Regions from separate parts of the Streptomyces sp. DSM 41931 genome, predicted to be linked through region 2. Evidence: riboswitches for the same ligand, from Rfam matches in the RefSeq annotation. Region 2 holds a riboswitch; the other holds the start of a gene.
The links. Region 2 has a riboswitch for cyclic di-AMP ahead of ACP7TJ_RS24880 (M23 family metallopeptidase). Riboswitches for the same ligand answer to the same signal wherever they lie in the genome.
Positions count from the first base shown of each region.

Region 1: another riboswitch for cyclic di-AMP. It lies ahead of ACP7TJ_RS12965 (transglycosylase family protein); the one in region 2 lies ahead of ACP7TJ_RS24880 (M23 family metallopeptidase).

Region 1 covers NZ_CP189902.1:2,819,373-2,826,944, forward strand. Annotated here, with positions in the region: gene ACP7TJ_RS12940 (NAD(P)/FAD-dependent oxidoreductase) at 1-492, opposite strand, end outside; gene ACP7TJ_RS12945 (Ppx/GppA phosphatase family protein) at 935-1,879, opposite strand; gene ACP7TJ_RS12950 (DUF501 domain-containing protein) at 1,876-2,409, opposite strand; gene ACP7TJ_RS12955 (FtsB family cell division protein) at 2,438-2,914, opposite strand; gene eno (phosphopyruvate hydratase) at 3,015-4,295, opposite strand; gene ACP7TJ_RS12965 (transglycosylase family protein) at 4,564-5,262, opposite strand; cyclic di-AMP (ydaO/yuaA leader) riboswitch at 5,267-5,435, opposite strand; gene ACP7TJ_RS12970 (transglycosylase family protein) at 5,655-6,590, opposite strand; gene ACP7TJ_RS12975 (cytochrome P450 family protein) at 6,783-7,572, opposite strand, start outside.
Region 2 covers NZ_CP189902.1:5,388,790-5,396,361, forward strand. Annotated here, with positions in the region: gene ACP7TJ_RS24870 (M16 family metallopeptidase) at 1-125, shown strand, start outside; gene ACP7TJ_RS24875 (M16 family metallopeptidase) at 122-1,510, shown strand; cyclic di-AMP (ydaO/yuaA leader) riboswitch at 1,710-1,874, shown strand; gene ACP7TJ_RS24880 (M23 family metallopeptidase) at 1,887-2,660, shown strand; gene ACP7TJ_RS24885 (GntR family transcriptional regulator) at 2,860-3,564, shown strand; gene ACP7TJ_RS24890 (HPr family phosphocarrier protein) at 3,701-3,982, opposite strand; gene ACP7TJ_RS24895 (GNAT family N-acetyltransferase) at 4,159-7,038, shown strand; gene ACP7TJ_RS24900 (DUF5998 family protein) at 7,090-7,572, shown strand, end outside.

The sequences.
Region 1 (7,572 bases), 2.6 Mb from region 2:
CGCCTTGCGCCGGATCTCCTCGTCCGTGGTGGAGTCGGCCTTGTCGAGCTGCTCGAGGACGTGGTTGCGCAGGCCGATGGCCTCCTCGACGCCCTTCATGCCGATGCCCTGCTCGGCGAGGCCGGGGATCGGGAAGGTGCGGGAGACCGCGCCGAGCGCGATCACCAGGTAGTCGAAGGGCAGCTCGTACGCCTCGCCGACGAGCGGCGCGATCGTGGCGACCTTGCGGTCCTGGTCGATGGTGGTGACCCGGCCGGTGAGGACCTCCGCCTTGGGAAGCACGCGCCGCAAGGGGACGACGACGTGCCGCGGGGAGATGCTGCCGGCGGCGGCTTCGGGGAGGAAGGGCTGGTAGGTCATGTACGACCGCGGGTCGACGACGGTGACGGTCGCCTCGCCGTAACGCATCTTCTTCTGGATGCGCCGAGCTGCGTACAGGCCTACGTACCCACCGCCTACTACGAGGATCCTGGGACGCTCCGTGGTGCTCATGCCATCGAGTATCCACCCGCTTGAGGGGGGTACCTCGTGCGCCCCTTCACAAGCTCCGGCAGGCCCTGTGCTACCATCCCGCGCTTCTTGATCCAGATCACAGTCCGGATCGGGAACCGGGCTCCCGCTTGACGCGTTGTCAATGCCGCGTGAGCTGCCTCTCTGCGGCTCCGGGCGGGCTGTGAGGGCGACCCGGCGGACGGTGCGCGCGGTGGGCGCGGACCCCTCGCGACCCCCTTCTGAACGTGTTCAAAGGGGTGTTGAGCGCCCGAACGGGTCAATCGGACCCGCTTCTTCGCCCTCCCAGGGCCAATTCCTTGTGAAGAACTTCACGAACTTTCCCGGAGAGGCCCCTCCCGAGGGGCCGAAGACCCCCCGGAGCGCTGCTCAAACGCTATCCCGGCTGCTCAGTGGAGTGCTACTGGCCGGTAATGAAAGAGACCTAGGCCACGGACCAGGCGATCCCGTCGAGGATGTCGTGTTCGGACACCACGACCTCCTCGGCGCCCGTCCGCTCCATGATCGCCAGCAGGACCAGGGCCCCCGCGCCGATCACGTCGACCCGGCCCGGATGCATGGACGGCACCGCGGCCCGCTCGGCGTGCGTGGAGCGCAGCAGCCACCCGGTGATCTCACGGACCCGCTCCCGGGAGACGCGGGAGTGGTGGATGGCCGCCGAGTCGTACTCGGGCAGGTCCTGGGCGATCGCCGACACGGTGGTGACGGAGCCCGCGAGGCCCACCAGCGTCCGCGCCTCGCGCAGCGGCACCGCCTCCTCCGCCCGGTCCAGGGCGGCCTCGACGTCGGCGCGCATCGCCGCGATCTGCTCCTCGGTGGGCGGGTCCGTCACGGCCCCGTCCCGCACCAGGTGCCGCTCGGTCATCCGGACGCAGCCGACGTCCACGGAGCGGGCGGCGCGCACATGGGCGTCGCCGACGACGAACTCGGTGGAGCCGCCGCCGATGTCCACCACGAGGAACGGCCGGTGCAGGTCGTCGCGGCCGGTCAGCTCCTTGGTGGCGCCGGTGAAGGAGAACTCCGCCTCCTGGTCGCCGGTGATCACCTCGGGCTCCACGCCCAGGATGTCCACCACCCCGCGCACGAACTCGTCGCGGTTCTCGGCGTCGCGGGAGGCCGAGGTGGCGACGAAGCGCAGGTGCTCCGAGGCGCCGTGCTTCTCGACGATCTCCGCGTACTCGCGGCAGGCGGCGAAGGTCCGCTCCAGCGCCTGGGGCGCCAGCCGCCCGGTGCGGTCGACACCCTCGCCGAGCCGCACGATCGTCATCCGCCGGTCCAGTTCGGTGAGTTCACCGGTCGCCGGGTCGGCGTCGGCCACCAGCAGACGGATGGAGTTCGTACCGCAGTCGATCGCGGCGACCCGGGTCACTGGGCGTCCTCCTCGGCCGCGGGCGTCACACAGGGGCCCTTGCTCCACCACTCCGGCAGCATCGCCAGCGCCTCGTCGCCGAGCGGGTTGACGCCCGGTCCGGCGGCCAGCGAGTGGGCGACCAGCACGTGCAGGCACTTCACCCGGTCCGGCATGCCGCCCGCGCTGGGGAAGTTCCTCAGCTCCTCGATCTCGTCGCGGCGCCGGATGTAGTCCTCGTGCGCCGCCCGGTAGGCGGCCGCCAGCTCCGGTTCCGCGGCCAGCCGTTCGGTCATCTCCTTCATCACGCCGTTCGCCTCCAGCGTGCCGATCGCGGAGTTCGCCCGCGGGCACGTCAGGTAGTACAGCGTCGGGAAGGGCGTGCCGTCGGGCAGCCGCGGCGCGGTCTCCACGACGTCCGGCTGCCCGCAGGGGCAGCGGTGCGCGATGGCGCGCAGCCCGCGCGGGGGCCGGCCGAGCTGCTGCTTGAAGGCCTCGACGTCCGCGTCGGTGGGCTCGGTACGCGGGGTCGTGGGCGGAGGGGTGTCCATACGTGTCTTTCTGCGGTGTTCCGTCGGGTCACTGGGCGGCGGCGTCGGCCTTGTCGACGCCGTCCCAGACGTTGGCGTACCAGGGGCGGTCGGCGGCCCGGAGGTCGCCGCGCGTGGTCCCGGCGCCGGCCGGGTCGATGACGATGTAGCCGGTCTCCCCCGGCATGACGTAGTGCAGGCGCCTGCGGATCTCCTGCTCGGCGTACGCGTCGTCCTGCCAGCGGGCCTTGAGATCGCGCAGCCGTTCGACCCGGCGGCGGGTCTCGTCCTGCTCCTTCTGCTGGTCGGCGATCTCCGCGCGCTGGGAGACGTACTGCCGCATCGGGTAGGCGAGGGCCACGACCAGGGAGCAGAGGACCAGGGCGAGCAGGGCCGCGCGCCCGGTCAGCCGGGAGCGGCGGGCCTGCCGCTTGGTCTGCGAGCGGTAGACCCGGGCCGCGGTCTGCTCACCGATCAGCCGGATCCGGGTCGCGGTGGAGAAACGGTCCCGGTCCTTCACCGCCATGTTCCCGCCTCTCGTCCGTCTCATACACGCGTACGTCCCCGCACACGGTACGGGACCGGGTACGGGGACGTACGTACGACGCTTCCTACGCGAGCGGCGCTCAGCCCTTGAAGCGGGGGAACGCGCTGCGGCCGGCGTACACCGCGGCGTCGTCGAGGATCTCCTCGATGCGCAGCAGCTGGTTGTACTTGGCGACGCGCTCGGAGCGGGCCGGGGCGCCGGTCTTGATCTGGCCGCAGTTGGTGGCGACGGCCAGGTCGGCGATGGTGACGTCCTCGGTCTCGCCGGAGCGGTGGGACATCATGCACTTGAAGCCGTTGCGCTGGGCCAGCTCCACGGCGTCCAGGGTCTCGGTGAGCGAGCCGATCTGGTTGACCTTCACCAGCAGGGCGTTGGCGGCGCCCTCCTCGATGCCGCGGGCCAGACGCTCCGGGTTGGTGACGAACAGGTCGTCGCCGACGAGCTGGACCTTGTCGCCGAGCTTGTCGGTGATGGTCTTCCAGCCCTCCCAGTCGTCCTCGAACAGCGGGTCCTCGATGGACACGAGCGGGTACGCGTCGACGAGCTCCGCGTAGTACTCGGTCATCTCGGCCGCCGAGCGCTCCTTGCCCTCGAAGGTGTAGACGCCGTCCTTGTAGAACTCGGAGGCGGCCACGTCGAGGGCCAGGGCGATCTGCTCGCCGGGGGTGTAGCCGGCTTCCCTGATCGCCTCGAGGATGAGGTCCAGGGCCTCGCGGTTGGAGCCGAGGTTCGGGGCGAAGCCGCCCTCGTCGCCGAGCCCGGTGGCCAGGCCCTTGCTCTTCAGGACCTTCTTGAGGGTGTGGTAGACCTCGGCGCCCCAGCGCAGCGCCTCGGAGAAGGACTCCGCGCCGATCGGGGCGATCATGAACTCCTGGATGTCCACGTTGGAGTCGGCGTGCGAGCCGCCGTTCAGGATGTTCATCATCGGCACCGGCAGCAGGTGCGCGTTCGGGCCGCCCAGGTAGCGGAACAGCGGCAGGTCGCTGGCCTCGGAGGCGGCGTGCGCGACGGCGAGCGAGACGCCGAGGATGGCGTTGGCGCCGAGCGAGCCCTTGTTGTCGGTGGCGTCCAGGTCGAACATCGCCTGGTCGATCAGGCGCTGCTCGGTGGCGTCGTAGCCGACGAGCTCCGGGCCGATCTGCTCGATGACGGCCAGTACGGCCTTCTCGACGCCCTTGCCCAGGTAACGGCCGGCGTCGCCGTCACGGAGTTCGATGGCCTCGAAGGCGCCGGTGGAGGCGCCGGACGGGACGGCGGCACGACCCGTGCTGCCGTCGTCGAGGCCGACCTCGACCTCGACCGTGGGGTTGCCTCGGGAGTCCAGGATTTCCCGGGCTACGACGACGTCGATGGACGGCACGAGCATCTCCTTCTTGGGATGTGACGCGGGTGAGCGGGGCCGCGGGGGCCCTGCGGGTCCGAGCCTAACCGGCTCCGGGCGATCGGCCATCTCGCCGCCCGCCTCATGGACAGAACCGAGCGTAGATTGTTTCCGCGCGGAACAAAGCAGGTTCGGAAAACCGTGACCGGAATGCGTCCGGACATGACCCCGCCCCGGTGCGTACGGGGGAAGAAACGCACCGGGGCGGGGAGCCCGTGGGGACGGGGAGGGACCTGCGGGTCTGCCCTTACTTCAGGTGCAGCTGCTGGCCCGGGTAGATGAGGTCGGCGTTGTCGACGATGTCGTCGTTCAGGTCGAACAGCTTCGCCCAGCCGCCCTTGACGTCGTGCTCCGCGGCGATCGAGCTGAGGGTGTCGCCCTTGACGACCTTGTACTCGCCGTCGCCCTTCTCGACCTTCTTGCCGGTCGGGGTGGTGACGGTCTTCTTCTCGGCCTTCTGCTCGGCCGGGGCGGCCGGGCGCTCGGCGGAGCGGGAGGCCTTCTGCTCGCTCTCGCGCGACTCGGTGGAGCCGGACTCCTGCGAGGAGCCCTCGGCGGAGGAGCCGTTGTAGGCGGCGTTGGACAGGCCGGTGCCGCAGACCGGCCAGGCGCCCTTGCCCTGGCCCGCGAGGACCTTCTCGGCGATCTCGATCTGCTGGGCCTTGGTGGCCTGGTCGGCGGTGGCGGCGTACTGGGTGCCGCCGTACGCGGCCCACGTGGAGGCGGAGAACTGCAGACCGCCGTAGTAGCCGTTGCCGGTGTTGATGGACCAGTTGCCGCCGGACTCGCACTGGGCGACGGCGTCCCACTCGGACGCGGTGGCGGCGGAAGCCGTGCCGGACGCCATCAGCGGGCCGGCGACGGCGGCGCCGGCGACACCGGCGATGGCGATGGCGCGAGTGGCCTTGGACGGACGACGGTGCTTGCCCTTGCCGGAAAACAGCATGGATGGATCCCCTCACCGACGCCTACGAGGTGAGCTGTCGGGTTCGGGCCGGTTGAGTTGCCCGGCCACGTCCCTCCCGGGACGCGGCTTCACCCCGAGCCGTACCGGACGTCAACCGTCCGGTCGCGGCACTTACCTGGGTCCCCCGCTCCTGCCTACGGCGCATGACGCGACGACTGTTCCCGTGCTGCCACTGGCAGGATTCGGCGTGGCGGCAGCCGGGGCCCGCGATGGCGAGCGGTCACGACCGTAAGCACGCGATCGGTGGATAATCAAAGATGATCAGGGCTTCTGAGATCTATCTCTCACAGTCCTTATTACGGACATTCAGCTCTAATCGCCCTGTCAACTGCCGCCACCCCAGGGCGCCTTCGACTGCCCGTTTCCGACCGCTATTCGCCGGTCTCGGCGTCCACCAGAAGCCGCTGACCGGGCAGGATCAGGTCCGGGTCCTCGCCGACGACCTGCTGGTTCTCGACATACAGCGCCGTCCATCCACCCGTCAGGGCAAGGGAGTCGGCGATGGAGGTGAGGCTGTCGCCGGTCTGCACGGTGTAGCGGTCGTCGGTGATCCCCGCGGGCCTCTCCACGGACCGCGAGGCGTGCCGGCCGGACGGCGGGGTCACGGCGTCGGCGGTCTCGTCCTCCTGGGCGACGGGACCGCGGTGGCGGCCCGAGCCTGTGTCCTCGGACTCGGTCGCGGCCGAAGAACCGGCACTCTCACCCGACTTGTCCGACTCGTCACCTTCGGGGGTGGCGGAGGCGGACGGAGAGGCCCCGGTGTTCGCGTCACTCTTCTCCTTCTCGGACGAACCGGACGTCGCCGACGGAGAGGGGGAAGCGGACGAATCACTGGATTCCGGCGAACCGGACGGGGTGGCGGTACCGTCGTTCCGGGAGTCCTCCCGGTCCGCGTCGGTCGGCACGCCCGGGTCGACGTTCGGGGACGCGGTGTCCTGGTTCAGACCCGTGAGCAGGCCGCAGGCGCGCCACTTGCCGACGCCCTGGTCGGCGAGGATTCTCTCGGCCACGGTGATCTGCTGGTTGCGGCTGGCCTGGTCGGCACTGGGCGCGAACTCCAGGCCGCCGTAGTCCTCCCAGTCGTCCTGGGTCAACTGCAGTCCGCCGTAGTAGCCGTTGCCGGTGTTCTGGCTCCAGGAGCCGCCGCTCTCGCACTCCGCGACCCGGTCCCAGGTCTCACCGTCCGCCGCGCTGGCGGCGCCCGCCCCGAGGAGCGGAATCGCGATCGCGGAGCCGGTCACCCCGGCGGCGACGAGCAGAGCCGGAGCCTGGCGGGGGCGACGGTGTCGGCCGTTCCCGGAGAGCATGCGGAAGCCTTTCACTCGGCAGCGAGGACCGGCACGGGCGAGCAAAACCTTGCAGCGCGCCGTACTTGATGGGTGAACGTATAGGCAGACGATCACTTGTCACAAGTTCATGCCGTGCAGATCACATGAAGATCACAGAGTTGAGCATGTCTCAGGTTTCCGTGCACCGGCCCCCGGGCACGGACAGGAAGGTCAGGTCTGCCCTGAACAAGGAGGGGAGAATTCCACCGGAAGCGTGCGGAGACCCCGCATGATGAGGCCGCCGCGCCAGCGCAGTTCGGCCGGATCGGCCGCCAGCCTGAGATCCGGAAGACGCGTCAGAAGCGTGGCGAGCGCGGTCTGCCCCTCCAGACGCGCGAGCGGGGCGCCCAGGCAGTAGTGGATGCCGTGCCCGTACCCCAGATGCTGGTTGTCGCGGCGGCCCAGGTCCAGCGTGTCCGGGTCGGCGAACCGCTCCGGGTCCCGGTCGGCCGCGGCCAGCACGACCAGGACCGGGTCGCCGGTCTCGATCCGCTGCCCGCCGATGACGACCGGCTCGGTGGCGAACCGCCAGGTCGCCAGCTCCACCGGGCCGTCGTAGCGCAGCAGTTCCTCCACCCCGGTCTCCAGCAGCCCGCGGTCCCCCTCGGCCAGCGCCCGCTGCAGACGCTCCCGCTGCTCCGGGTGCGTGAGCAGGGCGTAGGTGCCGTTGCCGATGAGGTTGACGGTGGTCTCGAAGCCGGCGAAGAGAAGGATGAACGCCATCGCGGCGGCCTCGTTCTCCGTGAGGTGCTCGCCGTGGTCGGAGGCGCGGATCAGACCCGAGATGAGGTCCTCGCCGGGGACGGGCTCGGCGGGCAGCGCCTCCCGCTTGCGGTGGATCAGCTCCGCGAGGTAGCCGCGCATCTTCTTCACCGACCGGGCCACCCCGCCGCGCGGCCCGCCGCCGTGACGGATCATCATGCCCGCCCAGTCCCGGAAGTCGTCCTGGTCCTCGCGCGGG
Region 2 (7,572 bases):
TGCGGCCCGACAACCGCGCGGTGCTCGTCTACGAGCCCGTCGCCCCCGCGGCCGGTGACGCCGCCGACGAGACCGAGGAAGCCGCCGCAGCCGGCGCCGACGAGAACGAGGAGACGGCGAAGTGACCGAGCTCGCCACGATGGAGTTCCACCCCCGGCCGCAGGGGGGCGAGGCCAAGCCCTGGGCCTTCCCGGCCCCCGAGCGCGGCACCCTCGACAACGGCCTGACCGTGCTGCGCTGCCACCGCCCCGGACAGCAGGTCGTCGCCGTCGAGGTGGTCCTCGACGCGCCCCTGGACGCGGAGCCCGAGGGGATCGACGGCGTCGCCACGATCATGGCGCGCGCCTTCTCCGAGGGCACCGACAAGCACTCCGCCGAGGAGTTCGCCGCCGAGCTGGAGCGCTGCGGCGCCACCCTCGACGCGCACGCCGACCATCCCGGCGTCCGCCTCAGCCTCGAGGTGCCGGCCTCCCGGCTCGCCAAGGCGCTCGGTCTGGTCGCCGACGCCCTGCGCGCGCCCGCCTTCGCCGACAGCGAGACCGAGCGGCTGGTCCGCAACCGCCTGGACGAGATCCCGCACGAGCTGGCGAACCCGTCCCGCCGCGCCGCGAAGGAGCTCGCCAAGGAGCTGTTCCCGGCGAGTGCGCGCATGTCGCGCCCGCGCCAGGGCACCGAGGAGACCGTCGCGCGCATCGACTCCGCCGCCGTGCGCGGCTTCTACGAGAAGCACGTCCGCCCGGCCACGGCGACCGCCGTGGTGGTCGGCGACCTCACCGGCGTCGACCTGGACGCGCTGCTCGCCGACACCCTGGGCGCCTGGACCGGCTCCCAGGCCCGGCCGCGGCCCGTCCCCGCGGTGGTGGCGGACGACACCGGCCGCGTGGTCGTCGTGGACCGGCCCGGCGCCGTGCAGACGCAGCTGCTGATCGGCCGGATCGGCCCGGACCGGCACGACCGTGTGTGGCCCGCACAGGTGCTCGGCACGTACTGCCTCGGCGGCACCCTCACCTCGCGCCTGGACCGCGTCCTGCGCGAGGAGAAGGGATACACCTACGGCGTACGGGCGTTCGGCCAGGTGCTGCGCTCGGCCCCCGACGGCTCGGGCGCGGCGATGCTGGCCATCAGCGGCTCGGTCGACACCCCCCACACCGGCCCGGCGCTGGACGACCTGTGGACCGTGCTGCGCACGCTGGCCGCCGAGGGCCTCACCGACGAGGAGCGCGACGTCGCCGTGCAGAACCTGGTGGGCGTGGCGCCGCTCAAGTACGAGACGGCGGCGGCCGTCGCGAGCACCCTGGCGGACCAGGTCGAGCAGCATCTGCCGGACCACTACCAGGCCGACCTGTACCGGCAGTTGGCCGCGACCGGCACCGTGGAGGCCACGGCGGCGGTGGTGAACGCCTTCCCGGTGGACCGTCTGGTGACCGTGCTCGTCGGCGACGCGGCGCAGATCAAGGCGCCCGTGGAGGCGCTCGGGATCGGCGAAGTCACCGTCGTGACGGCCGAGTAGAGCCGCAGCGGGACGCACGCGCGAGAGCCCCGGTGGCGGGAACGTCACCGGGGCTCCCTTATGCCCGGATTGGGGCGGAGGTTGCCTGTCTGCCCTGTGGGATGCGCTACAAAACCCGGGAATCGTTTGGGGATTGCGAGAGGTGCCGCTTAGTTTCGTGCGGGCTGTTCGTCGGGCAGTGCGCCGCATCCGCGGCAGCGGACAGTCATCGCCGAGTCCCCGTACGGCGCGAGCCAGGGGAGCCGGGGACCCAATGCAGTCCCTGGGGTGAATCGGACGCCCGCGCGTGTCGCGAGGGGGTCCGTAGGAGACCTTCCTGCTCCGAACCCGTCAGCTAACCCGGTAGGCGAGAGGGAAGGAAAGGACCAGCTTGTACATGGCGTTCACCCGCGCCACCGGGAAGCACCGTCGTCCCAGCCGCGTCCAGCGCGGCACCGCCCGCGCCGCGGGCGTCGCGGCCCTCGCGGGCACCGGCGTCGTCGGCTCCCTCGCGGCCCCCGCGCTCGCCGCCGAACCGGCCGCGGCCCAGACCGGCCTCACTCCCGTCGTCACCCTCGGCGACGTGGTCGCCGACCGCATCGACGCCCAGGCCGCGGCCCAGCACGAGGCCGCCCGCGTGGCGGCCGAGGAGGCCGCGCGCAAGGCGGCCGAGGAGGCGGCCCGCGAGCGGGCGGCCGAGGAGGCCGAGAAGGCCCGCGCCGAGCAGGAGCGCGCCGCGCGTGAGGCGGAGCGCAAGCGCCTCAACACCTTCGTCTCCCCGATCCCCGGCTCGTACGTGTCGACCTCCTACCAGAGCGGCGGCGCCATCTGGTCGTCCGGCAGCCACACCGGGATCGACTTCCACGCCGCCAGTGGCACGCCCGTCCAGTCCGTCGGCGTCGGCACGGTCGTCGAGGCCGGCTGGGGCGGCGCGTACGGCAACCAGGTCGTCATCAAGATGCACGACGGCACGTACACCCAGTACGCGCACCTGTCGTCGATCGCGGTGTCGGTGGGCCAGGAGGTCACCGCGGGCCAGCAGATCGGCCTGGCCGGCGCCACCGGCAACGTCACCGGCGCCCACCTGCACTTCGAGGCGCGCATGTCCGCCGAGTACGGCTCCGACCTCGACCCGGTGGCCTACCTCCGGTCCCACGGCGTGAACATCTGAGGCGCGCCCTCCCGCCTTCCGGGCCCCGGCTCTTCGTGAGCCGGGGCTTTCGGCGTTTTCGGGCGTCCGTCCGGACGCCGCCTGTCCAAAAATTATGTATGGATTCCGGTCCGCCGTCGGAAATTGTCGTCGGTTGCAATAGAGTCACGAACGGACGTCAAGCGTCGACGTTTCACGGGGATTAAGCCGGAGGTCGGTCATGCGTATTCCCGCGCACTCGGTGTGCACGGCGATCCGGGACGACATCGTCGCCGGTGTCCACGAGCGCGGGGGCCGGCTCACCGAGGAACTGCTCGCCCGCCGCTACGGGGTCTCCCGCGTCCCCGTCCGCGAGGCGCTGCGCACCCTGGAGGCGGAGGGGTTCGTGGTGACCCGGCGGCACGCGGGCGCGTGCGTGGCGGAGCCCACCGAGCAGGAGGCCGCCGACCTGCTGGAGATGCGCCGGCTGCTGGAGCCCCTCGGCGCCTCCCGGGCGGCCCAGCGGCGCACCGACGCCCATCTCAAGGTGCTGCGCGGCCTGGTCAGACTGGGGCAGGAACGCGCACGTCAGGGCAACAGCGAGGATCTGCGCTCGCTGGGCGGATGGTTCCACGAGACGCTCGCCCAGGCCTCCGGCAGCCCGGCGCTGACGTCGATGCTGACCCAGCTCAGGCACAAGATCGCCTGGATGTACGCGGCCGACGGCCCGCCCGACCCGGTCGCGTACTGGGCGGAGCACGGCGCGATCGTGGACGCCGTGGCGCGCGGCGACGGCGAGCGGGCGCGGACCCTCACGGCCCTGCACACCGAGCAGGCGGACGCCGGACGCCGGCTGCGGTTCGGCTCCGGCGCCGCACGCGCCGTCGGCACGGACCGTGTGAGGAACTCGCAACATCCCGTAAACATGACGAGCCTGCGCCATTAACACAGGTCCCGTATACAAAGAGGGCGCAAATGGCGGGGGCTTTTCCTGCTGCCCGGAAATGGGAATGGGAAAGGCCCGCCCGGTGGTCCGGACGGGCCTTTCCGCGTCACACGGCAGTCGCGTGCGTAATTCGGATTCAGACGGTCTCGGGAAGTTCCTCGAGACCCTCGGCGACCAGCTTCGCCAGCCGGTCCAGGGCGGCGTCCGCGCCCTCGGCGTCGGAGGCGAGGACGATCTCCTCACCGCCCTGGGCGCCCAGGCCCAGGACGGCCAGCATCGAGGCCGCGTTGACGGGGGTGCCCCCGGCCTTGGCGATCGTCACCGGGACGCCTGCGGCCGTGGCGGCTCGGACGAAGATGGAGGCGGGGCGGGCGTGGAGACCCTCGGCCCAGCCGACGTTGACGCGGCGCTCAGCCATGTGTTGCTGCCCTTCGCTGTTCAGGGTTGTCTAGACCAGTCTTCCATATCGTGGCGCGTGCCCGGAGCGGCGTCCGGGACGGCCCCCACGACCGCCGGGCCGCGGCCTCGGCCCGGCGGTCGTCCACCACAGACTGCCTCGCGCCGCTGTCGGACGCGAGCCGTACTCTGGGGCCCATGCAGACCTCGTCGGAGCGCCACGAGTACCCCGCCCACTGGGAGGCCGACGTGGTGCTGCGCGACGGCGGCACCGCACGCATCCGCCCCATCACCGTCGACGACGCCGAGCGCCTGGTCAGCTTCTACGAGCAGGTGTCCGACGAGTCGAAGTACTACCGCTTCTTCGCGCCCTACCCGCGGCTGTCCGCCAAGGACGTGCACCGCTTCACCCACCACGACTTCGTGGACCGGGTCGGGCTCGCGGCGGCCGTCGGCGACGACTTCATCGGCACCGTGCGCTACGACCGCATCGGCGCCGGCGGGCGGCCCGCGACCGGCGCGGAGGCCGACGAGGCCGAGGTCGCCTTCCTGGTGCAGGACGCCCACCAGGGCCGGGGCGTCGCCTCCGCCCTGCTGGAGCACATCGCCGCCGTCGCCAGGGAGCGCGGCATCCGCCGTTTCGCCGCCGAGGTGCTGCCCGCCAACACCAAGATGATCAAGGTGTTCACCGACGCCGGATACCGCCAGAAGCGCAGCTTCGAGGACGGCGTGGTGCGCCTGGAGTTCGACCTCGAACCCACCGACCGCTCCCTGGCCGTGCAGTACGCGCGCGAGCAGCGCGCGGAGGCCCGCTCGGTGCAGCGGCTCCTCGCGCCCGGCGCGGTCGCCGTCATCGGCACCGGCCGCGCTCCCGGCGGCGTCGGGCGCAGCATCCTCGACAACATCCGCGACGGGGGCTTCACCGGCCGCCTCTACGCCGTCAACGGGGCGCTGCCCGAGGGGCGGAAGGAGCTCGACGGCGTCCCCGCCTTCCGTTCCGTGCGCGACATCGACGGTCCCGTGGACCTCGCGGTCGTCGCGGTGCCCGCCGAACGGGTCCCCGAGGTGGTCGCCGAGTGCGGCGAGCACGACGTCCAGGGCCTCGTCGTGATCTCCGCCGGCTACGCCGAGTCCGGCCCCGAGGGCAGGGAGCGCCAGCGCGCCCTCGTCCGACAGGCCCGCAGCCACGGCATGCGGATCATCGGACCGAACTCCTTCGGCGTCATCAACACCTCGCCCGAGGTGCGGCTGAACGCCTCGCTCGCCCCCGACATGCCCCGCGCCGGCCGCATCGGCCTGTTCGCCCAGTCCGGCGCCATCGGCGTCGCGCTGCTGTCCCGCCTGCACCGGCGCGGCGGCGGCGTCACCGGAGTCACCGGCCTGTCCACGTTCGTCTCCTCCGGCAACCGCGCCGACGTCTCCGGCAACGACGTCCTGCAGTACTGGTACGAGGACGCCGACACCGACGTCGCCCTGATGTACCTGGAGTCCATCGGCAACCCCCGCAAGTTCACCCGCCTCGCCCGCCGCACCGCCGCCGCCAAGCCGCTGGTCGTGGTGCAGGGCGCGCGCCACGGGGCGGGACCGCGCGGGCACGCCGTCCGCGCGACCCAGCTGCCGCACGCCACGGTCTCCGCCCTGCTGCGCCAGGCCGGGGTGATCCGCGTGGACACCATCACCGAACTGGTCGACGCCGGTCTGCTGCTCGCCCGCCAGCCCCTCCCCGCAGGACCCCGGGTGGCGATCCTCGGCAACTCCGAGTCCCTGGGCCTGCTCACCTACGACGCCTGCCTCGCCGAGGGGCTGCGCCCGCACCCGCCGCAGGACCTCACCACCGCCGCCTCGGCGGCGGACTTCCACGCCGCGCTCTCCCGGGCGCTGGCCGACGACTCCTCCGACGCGGTCGTCGTGACCGCCATCCCCTCGGTGGGCGAGGGTTCGGACGGCGACGCGGCCCTGGCGGAGGCGCTGCGCTCGGCCGCCGCCGAGCAGCCGACCAAGCCGGTCCTGGTGGTCCACGTCGAGCTGGGCGGCCTCGCGGAGGCCCTGTCGGCCGCGACGAGCACGGCGCCCCAGCCGGGCGCCTCCGGCCCGGCCCCCAAGACCGGCGGCACACGGACAGGGGAGCGCGCGGATCCCCGGACGGGGGCGGACGAGGGCGCCGAGGTGGACGGCAAGGGCACACCCGGCCCCGTACCACCGCCCGAGGGCGCCCACCCCATCCCCGCCTACCCCGCCGCCGAGCGGGCCGTACGGGCGCTCGCGCAGGCCGTGGCGTACGGGCAGTGGCGGCGGGACGCCGCCGACCCGGGCAAGGTGCCCGAGTACGACGACATCGACGAGCGGGGCGCCGCCGCCCTCATCAAGGGGCTGCTCGCCCGCGGCCAGGGCCTCACCCTCACCACCGACGCCACCTGCGAACTGCTCGCCGCCTACGGCGTCCACGTCCACCGCGCCCTGCCCGCGCCCACCCCGGACGCCGCCGCAGCAGCCGCCCGCACCCTCGGCTACCCGGTCGCCCTCAAGGCGACCGCCCCGCACCTCAGGCACCGCGCCGACCTGGGCGGCGTCCGCCTCGACCTGGCGGACGAGGAGCAGCTGCGCCGGGCGTACGCCGAGCTGACCGAGCTGTTCGGCAGCCCGGAGGAACTGCGCCCGGTGGTGCAGCGGATGGCTCCGCGCGGGGTGGACACGGTGGTCCGCGCCGTCATCGACCCGGCGGCCGGCGCCGTGCTGTCCTTCGGGCTCGCCGGGGCAGCCTCCCAGCTGCTCGGCGACATGGCGCACCGCCTCATCCCGGTCACCGACCGGGACGCCACGTCGCTGGTCCGGTCGATCCGCACCGCCCCGCTGCTGTTCGGCTGGCGCGGCTCTGCGCCCGTCGACACCCCCGCCCTTGAGGAGCTGATGCTGCGGGTGTCGCGGCTGGTCCACGACCATCCCGAGGTGGTCGCGGTCACCCTGGAGCCGGTCGTCGTCGCCCCGCACGGCATCAGCGTCCTCGGCGCCTCCGTGCGCCTCGCGCCGCCGCCCGCCCGCGACGACCAAGGACCCCGGACCCTCCCCCCGACGTACTGACCCGGGGCGAGCGGTGCCTCGCAGTCAGTGGCCACCCGTAGGATGGGCGACATGGCCAAGACCAGTACGACGACCCAGGGGCTGCGGGCGGCGATCGAGCGCAGCGGCTACTACCCGGCCCTCGTGGCCGAGGCGGTGGAGGCCGCCGTGGGCGGCGAGCCCATGCGGTCGTACCTGGTCCATCAGGAGACGACGTTCGACCAGAACGAGGTGCGGCGGCATGTGACCGTGCTCGTCCTCACCGCCAACCGCTTCATCGTCAGCCACACCGACGAGCAGGCCGCGGACAGCACGTCCCCGACCCCCTACGCCACCACGTCCACCGAGTCGGTCAAGCTCGGCCGGATCTCGTCGATCGTGGTCAGCCGCGTGGTCGCCAACCCGGAGTCGTACACGCCGGGCACGCTGCCGCGCGAGATCGTGCTCACCATCGGCTGGGGCGCGGTCTCCCGCATCGACCTGGAGCCGGCCGCCTGCGGCGACCCCGACTGCGAGGCCGACCACGGCTACACGGGCAGTTCCACGGCCGACGAC